Regions from separate parts of the Delftia sp. PE138 genome, predicted to be linked through region 1. Evidence: predicted binding sites of a transcription regulator. Region 1 holds the regulator's gene; the other holds the start of a gene.
What was found. Region 1 encodes FNR, which switches genes on or off when oxygen is low (the NO sensors DNR and NnrR bind a similar motif). Its sites were predicted from a motif close to TTGATNNNNATCAA; they were not measured.
Positions count from the first base shown of each region.

Region 2: clpB (ATP-dependent chaperone ClpB) is a predicted target of FNR. The motif match lies at 3,562-3,575, and genes of this name have one in related genera.

Region 1 covers NZ_JABEPN010000005.1:363,617-370,808, forward strand. Annotated here, with positions in the region: gene HFGMBDPB_RS19135 (bifunctional diguanylate cyclase/phosphodiesterase) at 1-1,439, opposite strand, end outside; gene HFGMBDPB_RS19140 (cyclic di-GMP phosphodiesterase) at 1,436-2,680, opposite strand; gene HFGMBDPB_RS19145 (sulfite exporter TauE/SafE family protein) at 2,854-3,579, opposite strand; gene hemN (oxygen-independent coproporphyrinogen III oxidase) at 3,585-4,967, opposite strand; gene fnr (fumarate/nitrate reduction transcriptional regulator Fnr) at 5,129-5,848, shown strand; gene HFGMBDPB_RS19160 (hypothetical protein) at 5,930-6,217, opposite strand; gene HFGMBDPB_RS19165 (FixH family protein) at 6,400-6,714, opposite strand; gene ccoG (cytochrome c oxidase accessory protein CcoG) at 6,772-7,192, opposite strand, start outside.
Region 2 covers NZ_JABEPN010000001.1:969,801-976,992, reverse strand. Annotated here, with positions in the region: gene HFGMBDPB_RS04420 (aldehyde dehydrogenase family protein) at 1-253, opposite strand, end outside; gene HFGMBDPB_RS04415 (hypothetical protein) at 464-823, opposite strand; gene clpB (ATP-dependent chaperone ClpB) at 854-3,466, opposite strand; gene HFGMBDPB_RS04405 (helix-turn-helix domain-containing protein) at 3,600-4,508, opposite strand; gene HFGMBDPB_RS04400 (DMT family transporter) at 4,613-5,506, shown strand; gene moaE (molybdopterin synthase catalytic subunit MoaE) at 5,516-5,977, opposite strand; gene HFGMBDPB_RS04390 (hypothetical protein) at 6,077-6,331, shown strand; gene HFGMBDPB_RS04385 (hypothetical protein) at 6,340-6,684, shown strand; gene dapA (4-hydroxy-tetrahydrodipicolinate synthase) at 6,969-7,192, shown strand, end outside.

The sequences.
Region 1 (7,192 bases):
TCCTGCAGGATGCGCCTGGCCACCGCGGCAGCCAGCTCGGCGTTGCAGCCGTGCAGGTAGAGCACGAACTCGTCGCCGCCCAGGCGGCACAGGATGTCTACCGGCCGCATGCAGTCGCTCAGGCGCTGTGCGACCAGCTTGAGCACTCGGTCGCCGAACTGGTGGCCCAGCGAGTCGTTGATGATCTTGAAGCGGTCCAGGTCGATGAACAGGATGCTGAACACCGTGCCGCCTGCGCGTGCGGCCTCGATGGCCGCATCCACGCGCTCCGTGAGATTGAGCCGGTTGGGCAGGCCGGTGAGCGCGTCGCTGTAGGCCAGCTGTTCGATGCGCTGCTGTGCCACGCGCTGCTGGGTGAGGTCGCGCATGAAGCCGATGCTCTGCACCACGTCGCCCTGCGCATTGCGCAGCGGCACCCAGGACAGGCGCACGGCGCAGCGCGCACCGCCGGCCTGGCGCAGCCACAGGTCGCCCTCCCAGAAGCCGCCTTGATGCCACTGTATGCGGGCCAGGTCGCCCAGCGTGTCGGATGGGTCTTCGGTGGCTTCGAACAGCGATTCCACCGTGCGGCCCTGCACGGGCATGCCGCCCAGCAAGCGTTCGCAGGCCGGGTTGGTGCGTGCCACGTCCATGTGGTCATCGGCGATGAAGATGCCGTCCAGGCTGGACTCGAAGACCCGCGCAGCCAGCTCCAGGCCCGCCTGGGTCTGGGCCTCGGCCGTGATGTCGCGGAAGGAGAAAATGCGCCCCATGGGCAGGCCCCGGCGCAGCTGGGGCACGGCGCGGCGCTCCAGAATGCGGCCGTCGCGCAGGTCCAGTACGTCGGACGCTTCCATCAGGGGCTGGGCCGACAGCAGCTTCAACTGCTGCGCGTAGGACTCGGCATCGCGCACCTGGCCGGCCAGGTGATCGAGGATGGCCGCGTCGTTGCGGCGCACCAGCAACGCCTCGGGAATGCCCCAGAGCGTGGCGAATCGGTGGTTGAAGGCGCGGATGCGGCCATCGGGATCGCACACCAGGATGGCGTCGGCGGCCGACTCCAGCGTGGCGCGCAACTCGCCCAGCAGGCTTTCGAATTCGGCCTCGTGCAGCGCCTGCTCGCGCCGGTCCAGCATGCTGACCAGGAGCACCTCGCCGTCGAGCGCGCGCACGCGCATCTCCACAGGCGCCAGCTGGCCGTCGGCACGGCGCACCTCGGAAATGAACTGGGCGCCGGCCTGCCAGTTGAAAGGGTCGCTCCAGAACGCCTGCTGCTGCGGCGTGGCGGCCAGCACCTGCACGGGCAGTCCCACGGCGGCATCGGTCTCATAGCCGGTGACGGATTCGCTGGCAGCGTTGGCGCGCAGCACCTTCAGGCTGCGGGCATCGATCAGCCACAGCGCCTCCTGCAGTGCATCGAGCAGGCGGGGCCAGGCGCGGTTGAGCGCTTGCTTGTTCAAGACGCCACCTTCGGCGGATCCAATTCCACCGCCCGTTCAAAGTAATAGCAGACACGCCGGCGCGGCGACAGATAGTCCAGCGCGTCGCGCGGCAACTGCGCAGGAGCCACGCCCCGGCGTATGCCCAGCGCGGGAAACAGCTCCAGCGCCAGCACGGGCGCCTGGGCGGCCGGCACGCTGGCGTCATGGACCATCACCGAAGGCTTGAGCGGCCGCGATGCATTGACGGACATGACCATGGCATGGCGCCCATCGGTCAGCTCCACCACCGAGCCCGGCGGGAACACGCCCATCATGCGGATGAAGCCATTGAGCACGGGCGCGGCGAACTTGTCGCGCAGCCGGCTGAACAGCATGGACAGCGCCTCGTGCGGCGTGTGCGGCGTCTGCGCATCGCCGGGATTGCACAGGCGGTCATAGGTGTTGACCAGGGCCAGGATCTGGCCCGTGAGCTCCATGTCCTCGGCCACCAGGCTCAGCGGGAATCCCGTGCCGTCGGCCCATTCATGGTGCTGTGCGATGGCGGTGGTGACCTGGGCCGACAGGCCCATGCGCATGGCGATGGCCACCGATTCACCCACATGGCGCTCGTAGCGGTCGCGCAGCGCGTCGGGCACGGAAGACTCCAGGGCCAGGCCGTGCATGCCTTCGGCGCCGGCCACCGGCTTGCCGGCATCGTGCAGCAGCGCCGCCAGGCCCAGGTCGCGCAGCAGCGCAGCCTCCAGGCCCAGGGCGCGGCCCAGCAGCAGGCCGAGCACGGTCACGTTGACGGCATGCACGCTCTGGTTGCTGCCCACGCCATCGGACAGGAGGTGAATCGCCACGTCCTGCGGGCCGGCCAGTTCGGCCAGGCAGCCGTCGACCAGGGCTTCGGTGGGCATGCGCGCCTGCTCGGGCGCGCTGGCAAGGGTGGTTTCGATGGCCACATAGCCACGCTCCACCTTCTGAAAGCGCGCATTGCAGTCCTCCAGCCGGCCGCGCCAGTTGGGCACGGACAGCAGCAGCGGCGCTGCCGGTGCAGGTTCCTCGGCGGGTTCGGCTGCAGCGGCCGCCACAGCGGGCAGCGGCTGCGGCGGCGGAGTGCGCACCTCGGCCGGCCAGGCGTCGCTTTTGTGCGGAACGCAGCGCACCGCCTCCAGGCCCAGGGATTTCAGGGTCTGGATCTGTGCGCTGGAGGTGATCTTGAAGCTGCTGACCGGAAAGGGATGGTTCAGCCATCCAACATCGAGCTGGACAAACATGCCCGGACGGAGGTCTCGGATATCGATGAGGACGGAATGGTTCACGCGCGGCAACGGCCCCGAGGCTGAAGGAATCGGCAAATGTAAGCCGATGATTCGGGCATTATCTCCAGTTCTGAGGGCCTTGCAGGCAATCCGCGACCCTCAGGACCAAGTCTGTCCCCCGCTGTTGTTCATCGGCACCAGAGACTGGGCTTGTAGATCAGGTCCATCCACAGCGCCCACACGGCCACGCCCACCAGCATCAGGCCGGCCAGCCGCGTGCCCCATTCGGCACGCAGGCCGTTCAGGCGCTGGCGGCCCAGCCGCCACAGCCAGGGGCCGGCCACCAGCCACAGCCCGCTGCCCACGCCAAAGGCCGCCATGGCCGATGCGCCCTGCAAGGGGCCACCGCTGAGCGCGGCGACCAGCACGGCCGAATACAGCAGTCCGCAGGGCATGAGCGCCCAGGCATAGCCCGCCGCCAGCGTGCCGCCAGGGGCGGACACCCAGGGCTGCACGCGCCGCCAGGCGGCGCGGCCCGCAGACTCCAGCCAGGCGGGCTGGCGGGCCTGCACCATCATGGCCAGGCCCCAGGCCATCACGGCGACATGGGTCAGCGTCCAGAACGGCTGCAGCGCCGTGGTCTGGCTGGTGAGCCAGGACAGGCTTTCCATGGCCAGCGCCGAGGCAGCGCCCAGGCTGGCATAGCCGGCCAGCCGCCCGCCATGGAACAGCGCCGTGCGCAGCCACAGCCGGCTTTGCAGTCCATGGACGGCGACCACCTGCCCACCACCCTGTACCGTGCCCTGCCCCGCCCCGCCCGTGACCACGCCGCAGGGCGCGGCGCACATGGCAAGGCAATGGGGCCCGCCGACGAGCCCCATGATCAAAGCGGTCCAGAGCAGCGACAACAGCATGGGGCCTAGATGATCCTCGAAAACCGCGCCCGGTTCTTGTCGGCCTGCAGATATCGGTCAAACAGCATGGCCACGCCACGCACGAAGTACCAGCCCATCGGCGTGACCTGGAAGCCCTCGTCGCTGATCTGCACCAGCCCCTTGGCCTGCAGGTCCTGAAGCGCCGCCAGCTCGGGGGCGAAGTACTCGCGAAAGCCCAGCAGCCAGGCCTGCTCCATGGGCTCGAACAACACGGCGCCCTGGCACATGATGGCCATGATGACGGCGCGCCGCACCAGATCATCGCGCGACAGTGCCAGGCCGCGCACCACGGGCAGGTGGCCGGCGTCGATGGCGTCGTAGTACTCCTCCAGCGTCTTGGCGTTCTGGCTGTAGCTGGCCCCCACCTTGCCGATGGCCGACACGCCCAGCGCAATCAGGTCGCAGTCGGGCTGGGTGCTGTAGCCCTGGAAGTTGCGATGCAGCCGGCCCTGGCGCTTGGCCACGGCCAGCGCGTCCTCGGGCAAGGCGAAGTGGTCCATGCCCACGTAGACATAGCCGCCCTCCATGAAGGCCGCGATGGAGCGCGAGAGCATGGCCAGCTTGTCGGCGCCCTGGGGCAGGTCCTCGGCCGCGATGCGCCGCTGCGGCTTGAAGCGCTCGGGCAGGTGGGCATAGGCATAGAGCGCGATGCGGTCGGGCCGCAGCGCATTGACCTGGGCCAGCGTGCGCTCGAAGGACTCGGGCGTCTGCTTGGGCAGGCCGTAGATCAGGTCCACGTTGATGGAGGCAAAGCCCAGCTGCCGTGCCGCTGCCACCAGCGCGAACACCTGCTCGGCCGGCTGCACGCGGTGCACGGCGATCTGCACCTGTTCGTCGAAGTCCTGCACGCCGAAGCTCAGGCGGTTGAAGCCCAGCTCCTTGAGCACGGCCAGGCGTTCGACGCTGACGGTGCGCGGATCGACCTCGATGGAGTATTCGCCGCCCGGCTCCAGCTTGAAATGCTCGCGCAGCAGGGCCATCAGCGTGCGCAGCTCATCGTCCGAGAAGAAGGTGGGCGTGCCGCCGCCCAGGTGCAGCTGGCTGACGGCCTGACCCTTGCCGCAATGGGCCGTGTGCAAGGCCATCTCGCGCGCCAGGTAGTCCAGGTAGACGGCAGCGCGATCGTGGTGGCGCGTCACGATCTTGTTGCAGGCGCAGTAGTAGCACAGCGACTCGCAGAACGGCACATGCACATACAGCGACAAAGGCATGGCCCGCGCTGCGGTACTCGATTTGCGGTGCTCAAGTGCCAGGATATAGTCTTCAGCACCGAAAGCCTCCACGAAACGATCGGCAGTGGGGAACGAGGTGTATCGGGGCCCCGGTACGTCGAAGCGACGCAGCAGCTCTGGGGTGACAGCGGTCATGGGTTTTTTCCTCTAATGTCGTCCACTGTGCCGCAGCCCATTGGCCGCGTCCTTGACTCATATCAAGAGTTGTTCGCGGCAGTGCTGCGACAATTTGATCCAACTCATCGCCATCCACGAGGTCACCGCCGGCGCACTGCTGCGCCGCTGATGTTTACTCCATGAACCTTCAGACCATCAAAGCATCCTGTTCCAATTGCAACCTGCGCGAGCTGTGCATGCCCATGGGCCTGGATGCCGAGCAGATGCAGCGCATCGACGACATCGTGGCCACGCGCCGCAAGGTCAAGCGCGGCGGCCTGCTGTTTCGCAACGGTGAGTCCTTCACCTCGCTGTACGCCATCCGCACGGGCTTCTTCAAGACCTGCGTGGCCACCGAGGACGGGCGCGACCAGGTCACGGGCTTTCAGATGGCCGGCGAGATCATCGGCCTGGATGGCATCGTCAACGACCACCACACCTGCGATGCGGTCGCGCTGGAAGACGCCGAGGTCTGCGTCATGCCCTTCGACAAGCTGGAGGACCTGTCGCGCGAGGTCACGGCCCTGCAAAACCATGTGCACAAGGTCATGAGCCGCGAGATCGTGCGCGAGCATGGCGTGATGCTGCTGCTGGGCAGCATGCGTGCCGAGGAGCGCCTGGCCGCCTTCGTGCTCAACCTGGTGCAGCGCCTGCACGCCCGGGGCTTTTCCAAGTCGGAACTGGTGCTGCGCATGACGCGCGAGGAAATCGGCAGCTACCTGGGCCTGAAGCTGGAGACGGTGAGCCGCACCTTCTCGAAGTTTGCCGAGGAAAACATCATCGAGGTGCGCCAGCGCCATCTGCGCATCCTGGACACGGACGCGCTCAAGCGCATCGTCAACAGCCAGCAGTGCCAGTGAGGCCGCAAGGCCCCACCCCCCGGCAATGAACAAGGCCCGCTGTCGCGGGCCTTTTTCATTGCCATTGCAGTGCACGCAGGTTCAATCGCGCCCCAGGCCCTGCATGGCCAGATTTGGGTCCGGCTCGGAGACCACGCCGTCGTTGAGATCGTGCGTGGAGCGTCCCAGCATGGTGGTCATGAGGCTGGACAGCATGGTCACGCCCCAGAAGGCGAAGAAGGCCAGCGTGTAGATTCCCTGCCGCGACCAGCCCAGGTCGCCGAGCCAGTGCAGCTCCAGCGGGTCCACGAAGGCGAATACCAGCATCTCCATCACGGCGGCGGCCAGAAAGGCCGGCCAGGCAATCCACATCCAGCGTTGGGCCAACATCAGCGATCTCCTTGAGCTGTCGAGGGGTGGCTTTCATTGTGCGCGCCGCCCGCGCACCGTGCCAAGCCCTGCGCACCCTGCACTGCCTGTAGGAAACCCTTGGCCCTCGCGCATGCTGGAGATGCCATCCACCATGCAAAAAAGGCCGCGACTGCGGCCTTGTGCACGGCATTTTCCTGCGTTCAGCGGTCCGTGGGATGGTCCTGCGCGGGCGTGGCCGCGTGGTTGCGGCCGGTGACCGCGGGCGCCAGGCTCTTGGGCACTTCACGCACGCCATCGGCACGCTCGTTGATGGTGATGCCATTGCGGTAATAGTCAGGATCGATCACGGGATCGGCGCCATTGATCGCAATGACGGCCGTGACCACGCCAGCCACCACGACGGCGGCCGGGCCGGCCACCACGAGCCAGACATGGGCGAACTTCCACCAGGGCTTGCCGGCGTCCGGATGCGAAGGGGCCGTGGCGGGCGCGGAGACTGCGGGACTGGAAGACATGGATAACCTCTTTCTTTCAAACAGCCGGCGCAGCCTGGGCGGTGCCGGCCAGACATATCACCGGGGCACCAGGAAGACGGCCTTTTCGGACGCGCGTCCCGCGCCTGAATGCACGGCATCGATATCGAAGAATACGGTGTGCGAGCCCGGCTCGGCGGAACCGTAGGGAATCTGCAGCCGCGCCGCAATGCCGCGCGTCTCGGCCGGGCCGACCTCGACCTCCTGCTCGGACGCCAGCTCCAGCCCGTCGAGGCCATGGGCGCTGATGCGGTAGCGCTGGGCCTGCTCGGTGGCATTCATGATCTGCAGGCGGTAGACATTTTCCAGCTTGCCGCCCGCGACGATGCGCGACAGCGACGCCCGGTCGCGTATCACGTCGACCTTGACCGACTGGCGCAGCGCCAGGCTCACGATCATGGCCATGCTCAGGCCGATCAGCACGGCCGAGTAGACCAGTACGCGCGGACGGAAGATGCGG
Region 2 (7,192 bases), on a different contig from region 1:
ACCAGCGCGCCAGATGGCGCAGCGTGTGCTTGAGCAGGTTCCGCAGCACGAACAGCTCCACCATCTCGGTCAACCGTGGCGAGCGCATGCCGAAGTCGGCCTGCACTGCGGCAGCCAGCACGGGGCCGTGCTCGTCCAGCAGCTTTTGCATGCGCAGCAGCCTCTCGCGGCGCACCAGCAGCGGCACGTCCACCTGCGCCCGGCTGGCCTGGTACTGAAGTTCGAAGACGCGATGAAGATCCATCTGGGTCATAGGGCTCAATGGTAAGAAGACGCGGCAGACGCTCTCGTGCTGCACAGGCCGCCTGCGGGTTGGCTGGATACGGCGGCAAGCAGCCAGAACGGCTCGGAGAAAAAAAAGGGAGCCTTGCACGGGCTCCCGAGGGTTACAGACTATACGGGCCGATATGCGCGGCCTGGGCGCGAAGATGCGCAGGCCGCGTAAAGGCTGCAGCAAGACGCTTCAGGGCTCGCGCACTTCACGGGGCTGAACGTCGGTCACCTCGCCCGCTCCCGGCAGCACGCCTGCGCCTGCACCTGCGCGACGGCCACCGCCTTCAGCCGCGCCGTAGGCGCGCTGCGGGCGCTGGGCCATCCACTCGGAGCCGGAGCGGTAGACGGTCTGCCAGCCAGCCCGCGGGCTCATGCGCATGGCCCAGGGCATGACCGGCTGGCCGGTGAGCCTGGCCCACAGCGCCCGCACGGCCCAGACCAGGGCCAGCAGCGCTGCTGCGGTGAGCAGGCTGACAAAGAAGACCAGGCCCACAAGCATCAGCAGGATGCGAACGGCCCAGCGGGTCAGGGTGGCGACGAAATCGTTCAAAGCAAAGCCTTTCTTGGCTGGCCCGGTGCGTCAGGCGGAGTCTGCCGCATCGAACCGGAATACGCCCGGTTCCTGTACCGGGTCCACATGCACCGCAATCGTGCTCTTGGGCGGGAAGCGCCCTTCAAGCAGCAGTTTCGACAACGGATTCTCGATCCGCTGCTGTATCGCGCGCTTGAGCGGCCGGGCCCCGAAAACGGGATCGAAGCCCACCTTGGCCAGTTCGGCCAGTGCCTGGTCGGACACCTGCAGCGCAAGGTCCATTTTCTCCAAACGCCGCTCCAGCAGCTTGAGCTGAATCCTTGCGATCGACTCGATATTCTTCGCGTCGAGCGCGTGGAACACCACGGTCTCGTCGATACGGTTGAGGAATTCGGGTCGGAAATGGTTCTTGAGTTCCCCCCAGACCGCGTCTTTCACATCATCGTAATCCTCGCCGACCATGGCCTGGATCAGCAAAGAGCCTATGTTGCTCGTCATCACGATGACCGTATTCTTGAAGTCCACGGTGCGGCCCTGGCCGTCGGTCAGCCGGCCGTCGTCCAGTACCTGCAGCAGCACGTTGAAGACGTCGGGATGGGCCTTCTCCACCTCGTCGAGCAGCAGCACGCTGTAGGGCTTGCGGCGAACGGCCTCGGTCAGGTAGCCGCCTTCCTCGTAGCCCACATAGCCGGGCGGCGCGCCGATCAGGCGGGCCACGGAATGCTTTTCCATGAACTCGCTCATGTCGATGCGCACCAGATGGTCTTCGCTGTCGAACAGGAAGCCGGCCAGCGCCTTGCACAGTTCCGTCTTGCCAACGCCCGTGGGGCCCAGGAACAGGAAGGAACCGGTGGGCCGGTTGGGATCGGACAGGCCCGAGCGCGAACGGCGGATGGCGTTGGCCACGGCCGAGATGGCCTCGTCCTGGCCGACGACGCGGTCATGCAGCCGGTCTTCCATGCGCAGCAGCTTGTCCTTCTCGCCCTGCATCATCTTGGCCACGGGAATGCCCGTGGCACGGCTGACCACCTCGGCAATCTCTTCGGCGCCCACATGGGTGCGCAGCAATCTGTGGGCGGGCGCACCGCCCTGCCCTTGCTCGCTGGCCTGGGCTTCATTGAGCTGCTTTTCCAGCGAGGGCAGCTTGCCGTACTGCAGCTCGGCCACCTTGTTGAAGTCGCCCTTGCGCTTGAGCTCCTCGATCTGGATACGGATCTGGTCGATCTCCTTGCGGATCTGCTCGGAGCCCTGGGCGCTGGCCTTCTCGCTCTTCCACACGTCTTCGAGGTCGGCGTACTCGCGCTCCAGGCTGCCGAGTTCCTCCTCGATCAGTTGCAGGCGCTTTTGCGAGGCCTCGTCCTTTTCCTTCTTCATGGCCTCGCGCTCGATCTTGAGCTGGATCATGCGGCGCTCGAGCTTGTCCATGACCTCGGGCTTGGAGTCGATCTCGATCTTGATCTTGGCAGCAGCCTCGTCGATCAGGTCGATGGCCTTGTCGGGCAGGAAGCGGTCGGTGATGTAGCGGTGGCTCAGCTCGGCCGCGGCCACAATGGCCGGGTCGGTGATGTCCACGCCGTGGTGGGCCTCGTAGCGCACCTGCAGGCCGCGCAGGATGGCGATGGTGTCCTCGACCGAGGGCTCCTCGACCAGCACCTTCTGGAAGCGCCGCTCCAGCGCCGCATCCTTTTCGATGTACTTGCGGTATTCATCGAGCGTGGTCGCGCCGATGCAGTGCAGCTCGCCGCGCGCCAGCGCGGGCTTGAGCATGTTGCCCGCATCCATGGCGCCATCGGCCTTGCCGGCGCCGACCATGGTGTGGATCTCGTCGATGAACAGGATGATGCGCCCCTCTTCCTGGGCCACTTCCTTGAGCACGGACTTCAGGCGTTCCTCGAAGTCGCCGCGGTACTTGGCGCCGGCCAGCAGGCCCGCCATGTCCAGCGACAGCACGCGCTTGTTCTTGAGGCTTTCGGGCACCTCGCCGGCCACGATGCGCTGGGCCAGGCCCTCGACAATGGCGGTCTTGCCCACGCCGGGCTCGCCGATGAGCACGGGGTTGTTCTTGCTGCGGCGCTGCAGCACCTGGATGGAGCGGCGGATTTCGTCGTCGCGGCCGATCACCGGATCGAGCTTGCCGATGCGCGCGCGCTCGGTCAGGTCCAGGGTGTATTTCTTGAGGGCCTCGCGCTGGCCTTCGCCTTCGGCGCTGTCCATGGTCTGGCCGCCGCGCACGGCGTTGATGGCCGACTCCAGGCTGGAGCGCGTCACGCCGCTTTCCTTGAGCAATTGGCCCGCACGCGTGGAGGCGCCGCTGCTATCGGTCAGCGCCAGCAGGAACAGCTCGCTGGCAATGAACTGGTCGCCCCGCTTGAGGGCTTCCTTCTCGGTCACCTGCAGCAGGCGGCCCAGCTCGGAGCCGACCTGCACCTGGTCCTGATGCTGCACGCGCGGCAGGTCTGCCAGAGCCTTCTCGGCTGCGGCCTGCAGCTGCCCCACGTTGGCGCCGGCACGCTGCAAGAGCGAGCGCGGACCGTCGTCCTGGCGCAGCAGTGCCACGAGCAGGTGCAGGGGTTCGATGTTGGATTGGTCACCGCCCAGGGCCAGCGTTTGCGCGTCGGCCAGGGCTTCCTGGAACTTGGTTGTCAGTTTGTCGATTCGCATGGTGTTTCTTTTCGCTCCTGAAACAGGGTCATTGCGATTTATCTGATACCGGCAGGGCAAATTTCAAGCCATGCCCGGCCCGCAAGGACAGACGCTTGCGCCAGATCAAGGCCGGCGAGGCCGGCCATCCTTCTCAAGCATTGCGCTGAAAGATCGAGAACTGCGTAGGCGTAACGCCCAAATGCGCCCGGAAGCTGCGCACCAGGTGGCTGGCGCTGGAAAAGCCGCAATCCAGCGCCAGCTCGGCCAGCGGCGGCACGTTGCGCGCAGACAGGGCGCGCCGTGCCCGGGCCAGGCGCTGCTGCAGCACCCATTCGTGCACCGTGCAGCCCATGCTCTGGCGGAACATGCGTGCGAAATGGAATTCCGAAAGGCAGGCCTGTCTCGCCAGTGCCGGCAGCGACACGGCCTTGGAGTCATGCAGATGCGCCTCGATATGGGCAAGCACCCTGCGCCGCACGGCCGCAGAGAGCCCGCCCAGCGGCCGCTGCATCGCCTGCAGCTGGCGCGGCGTGGCGGACTGCAGCACCAGCCGGTCCACCAGCTGCTGGCCAATGGCATCGGCCGCCAGTTGCTGCTGCGGGTCCTGCCAGTCCAGCTGCATCAGCGCACGGGCACCGGCGTGGAAGGCCTGATCGTCCCCGTAGATCTGCGCACGCAAGGTGCGTGAGCGGGGCTCGGCATCCAGCATTCGGACCACGCGCCCCGCCCAGGCCAGGTCGGACACATACAGGTGCAGGAACTGCACGGGCGAGCGCACCAGCCAGTGCGATTCGTCCTCTGGCGTGAAGATGCAGATGCGCCCCGGCGCCCCCATGGCCTCGGGCCGCGCCTTGAGCTGCGAGCCCTCGCCGCCGGCCAGGTAGACCGACAGCGTGTGGTGGCCTGGCTGGCAGTAGCGCACCTCGTCGTCCACATTGGCCCAGACGGCCAGCTCCACCCCCTCGCTCAGGCGCACGCGCCGCTGCAGCCGGGCCTTGGAGCGTGACAGCACCTGGCACAGGTGGCTGGAGGGCAGCTCGGGCAGCGGCGTGGGCGTCATGGCAGCGATTGTGGTCCCGCAGCCATACCGACGCATGGCGCCAGGCCATCAAACCGCAGGAATCTGCCATGCCCGCCCAGCCTGCGGCGCCATCATCACCGGCCATGACTGCCACCCTCTATGCCCTGGTCGTGCTGATCTGGGGTTCGACCTGGATCGCCCTGAAGCTGCAGCTGGGCGCCGTGCCCGTGGAGCTGTCCATTGCCTACCGCTTTGCGCTGGCCGCCGTGCTGATGTTCGCCTGGCTGGCCTGGTCGCGCCAGCTGCGCGTGCCCCGCGGCCCGGCGCTGCCGCGCGTGCTGGCCCAGGGCCTGTGCCTGTTCAGCTTCAACTTCGTGTGCTTCATGCATGCCAGCGAGACGCTGGCCAGCGGCCTGGCCGCCGTGGTGTTCTCCAGCGCCAATCTCTGGAACGCGCTGCTGGCGCGCATCATCCACGGCCGCAGGCTGGCGCGCCATGTGCTGGCCGGCAGCCTCTTCGGCCTTGCAGGCCTGGTGGCGCTGTTCTGGCCCGAGCTGCGCGCAGGCCGGCATGCCAGCCTGCCCGGCCTGGCCTGGGCCGTGCTGGGCACGCTGTGCTTTTCCTGCGGGAACATGCTGTCGGCCTCGCTGCAGTCCATGGGCTGGCGGCCGGCCCAGACCAATGCCTGGGGCATGCTGGCCGGCACGCTGCTGCTGACCGGCTATGCGCTGGTGGCGGGCCTGCCCTGGCGCTTCGATGCCAGCTGGACCTATGTGGGCTCCTGGCTGTACCTGGCCATTCCAGGCTCGGTGATCGCGTTCACGGCCTACCTGACCCTGGTGGGTCGGCTGGGCCCGGAGAAGGCGGCCTATGCGACGGTGCTGTTCCCCATCGTTGCGCTCAGTATCTCGGCCCTTTTCGAAGGCTATGTGTGGACGCCGCTGGCCGTGGGTGGCCTGCTGCTGGTGATGTTCGGCAACCTGCTGGTGTTCCGGCCGCCGCAATGGTTGCGGGGTGCCGCACTGCGCAGGGCCTGAAGCGTCAGCTCACTGGCGCCAGCGCGCCAGCGCCTCTTCGTCGCTGACGCGCGCATCCACCCAGCGCGCGCCCTCGGGCGTCTGTTCCTTTTTCCAGAAAGGCGCCAGCGACTTGAGGTAGTCCATGATGTATTCGCAGGCCTGGAAAGCCATGCCCCGGTGCGATGCGGTGACGGCCACGAGCACGATCTGGTCCATGGGCTGCAGCGGGCCGATGCGGTGGATGACGCGCGCGCCATGGATGCCGAAGCGCTGCACGGCCTCGTCGATGATGGCCTCGATGGATTTCTCGGTCATGCCCGGGTAGTGCTCCAGCTCCATGCTGGCCACGGTGGCGCCCTCGTTGCGGTCGCGCACGGTGCCTATGAAGCTGCAGACCGCCCCCACGCGGGCGTCGCCGGAGCGCAGGGCGGCGAGTTCGGCCGATACGTCGAAATCCTCGGTCTGGATGGATACACGGGCTGCTTGCATGCCCGCATTGTCGCAGGGCGGCGGCGCGCCAGAAGGCGATGAACGCGGTAGCATTGCCCTCCCCCGCCCCCAGCGCTTTTTTGCTGCGGCGGGCCACGCATGGCCACACTCACGATCACCACCCCCGAATACATGCTCTACCCCTCGCCGCGCAACGAGCAGCGCGTGGTCTACGAGCACCAGCTGTTCGTGCCCCATCCCTACACCATCATCCACCTGCCCGACTACGGCTTTCGCGGCAAGGCCACGCTGTTTGCAGCCCACCGGCTGGGCGACGGCAAGATGGGCCAGCTGGTGAGCTGCGAGCTGGCCGAAGACATCGCACGCTTCGAACGCCTGTTCGAACCCGATTGAGGCGCGCCATGGACGAGACCAGCCAGATACAGCCGCCGCCGAGCTTTGCCGCCCTGTATGCCGACCGGCACGGCCGGCTCAAGTCATCGATTGCAGACGTGGTCGGGCGCTATGAACTGTGCGAGGACCTGGCCAGCCACCTGGTCGAGCAGGCGCAGACGCTTTACCACTCCGGCAACTCCTCGGAGCAAGGCGTGCTGCTGGGCATGCACGCGGGCCTTGCGGCCGATGGCTCCATCGTCAGCCCTGGTGAGGCGCGCTGGATCGTGCAGCGCCTGGCCGAGCTGCTGGAGTGGCAGGCACCGCTGCTGCCCGATGCATCAACCCCTCCCGGCGCCGAAGGCGCAGCCTGAAGGTCACCACCGAGGCGCTCAGGCGCGCTACACTGCGCGCCATGCCTGCAATCTTTGCCTTCCCCACATGCCACGGCGATGCCGTGTGCCTGTGCCTGGGCAAAGCCTGCAAACCCCAGCTCGTCTGACCGGAGCTGAGGTTCCGTCCAGATGAGCGACGGAACCGGCCCGGCAGCCTCCATCTCCCCTTCCCGCATCCCTTCAGGCGCCTGCCTTTCCGCCCTCGGTCTGGCCGGTGGCTGCGTCCGGTCGTTCATTGTTTGAATCACCCGAAGGGATCTTCCATGTCTTTGCCTTCCACCACCTCGCCGCAAGCCCGATTCCAGGGGCTGTGGCTTCCGCTGGTCACGCCCTTTCTTCCTGGAGATGAGGCGGCGGTGGACCACGGGGCGCTGCGCGCCCTGGTGCAGCACTACAACGCCAGCGGCATCGCCGGCTACGTGGCCTGCGGCTCGACCGCCGAGGCCGCCGCGCTGAGCGAAGCGGAGCACGATGCCGCCCTGTCCAC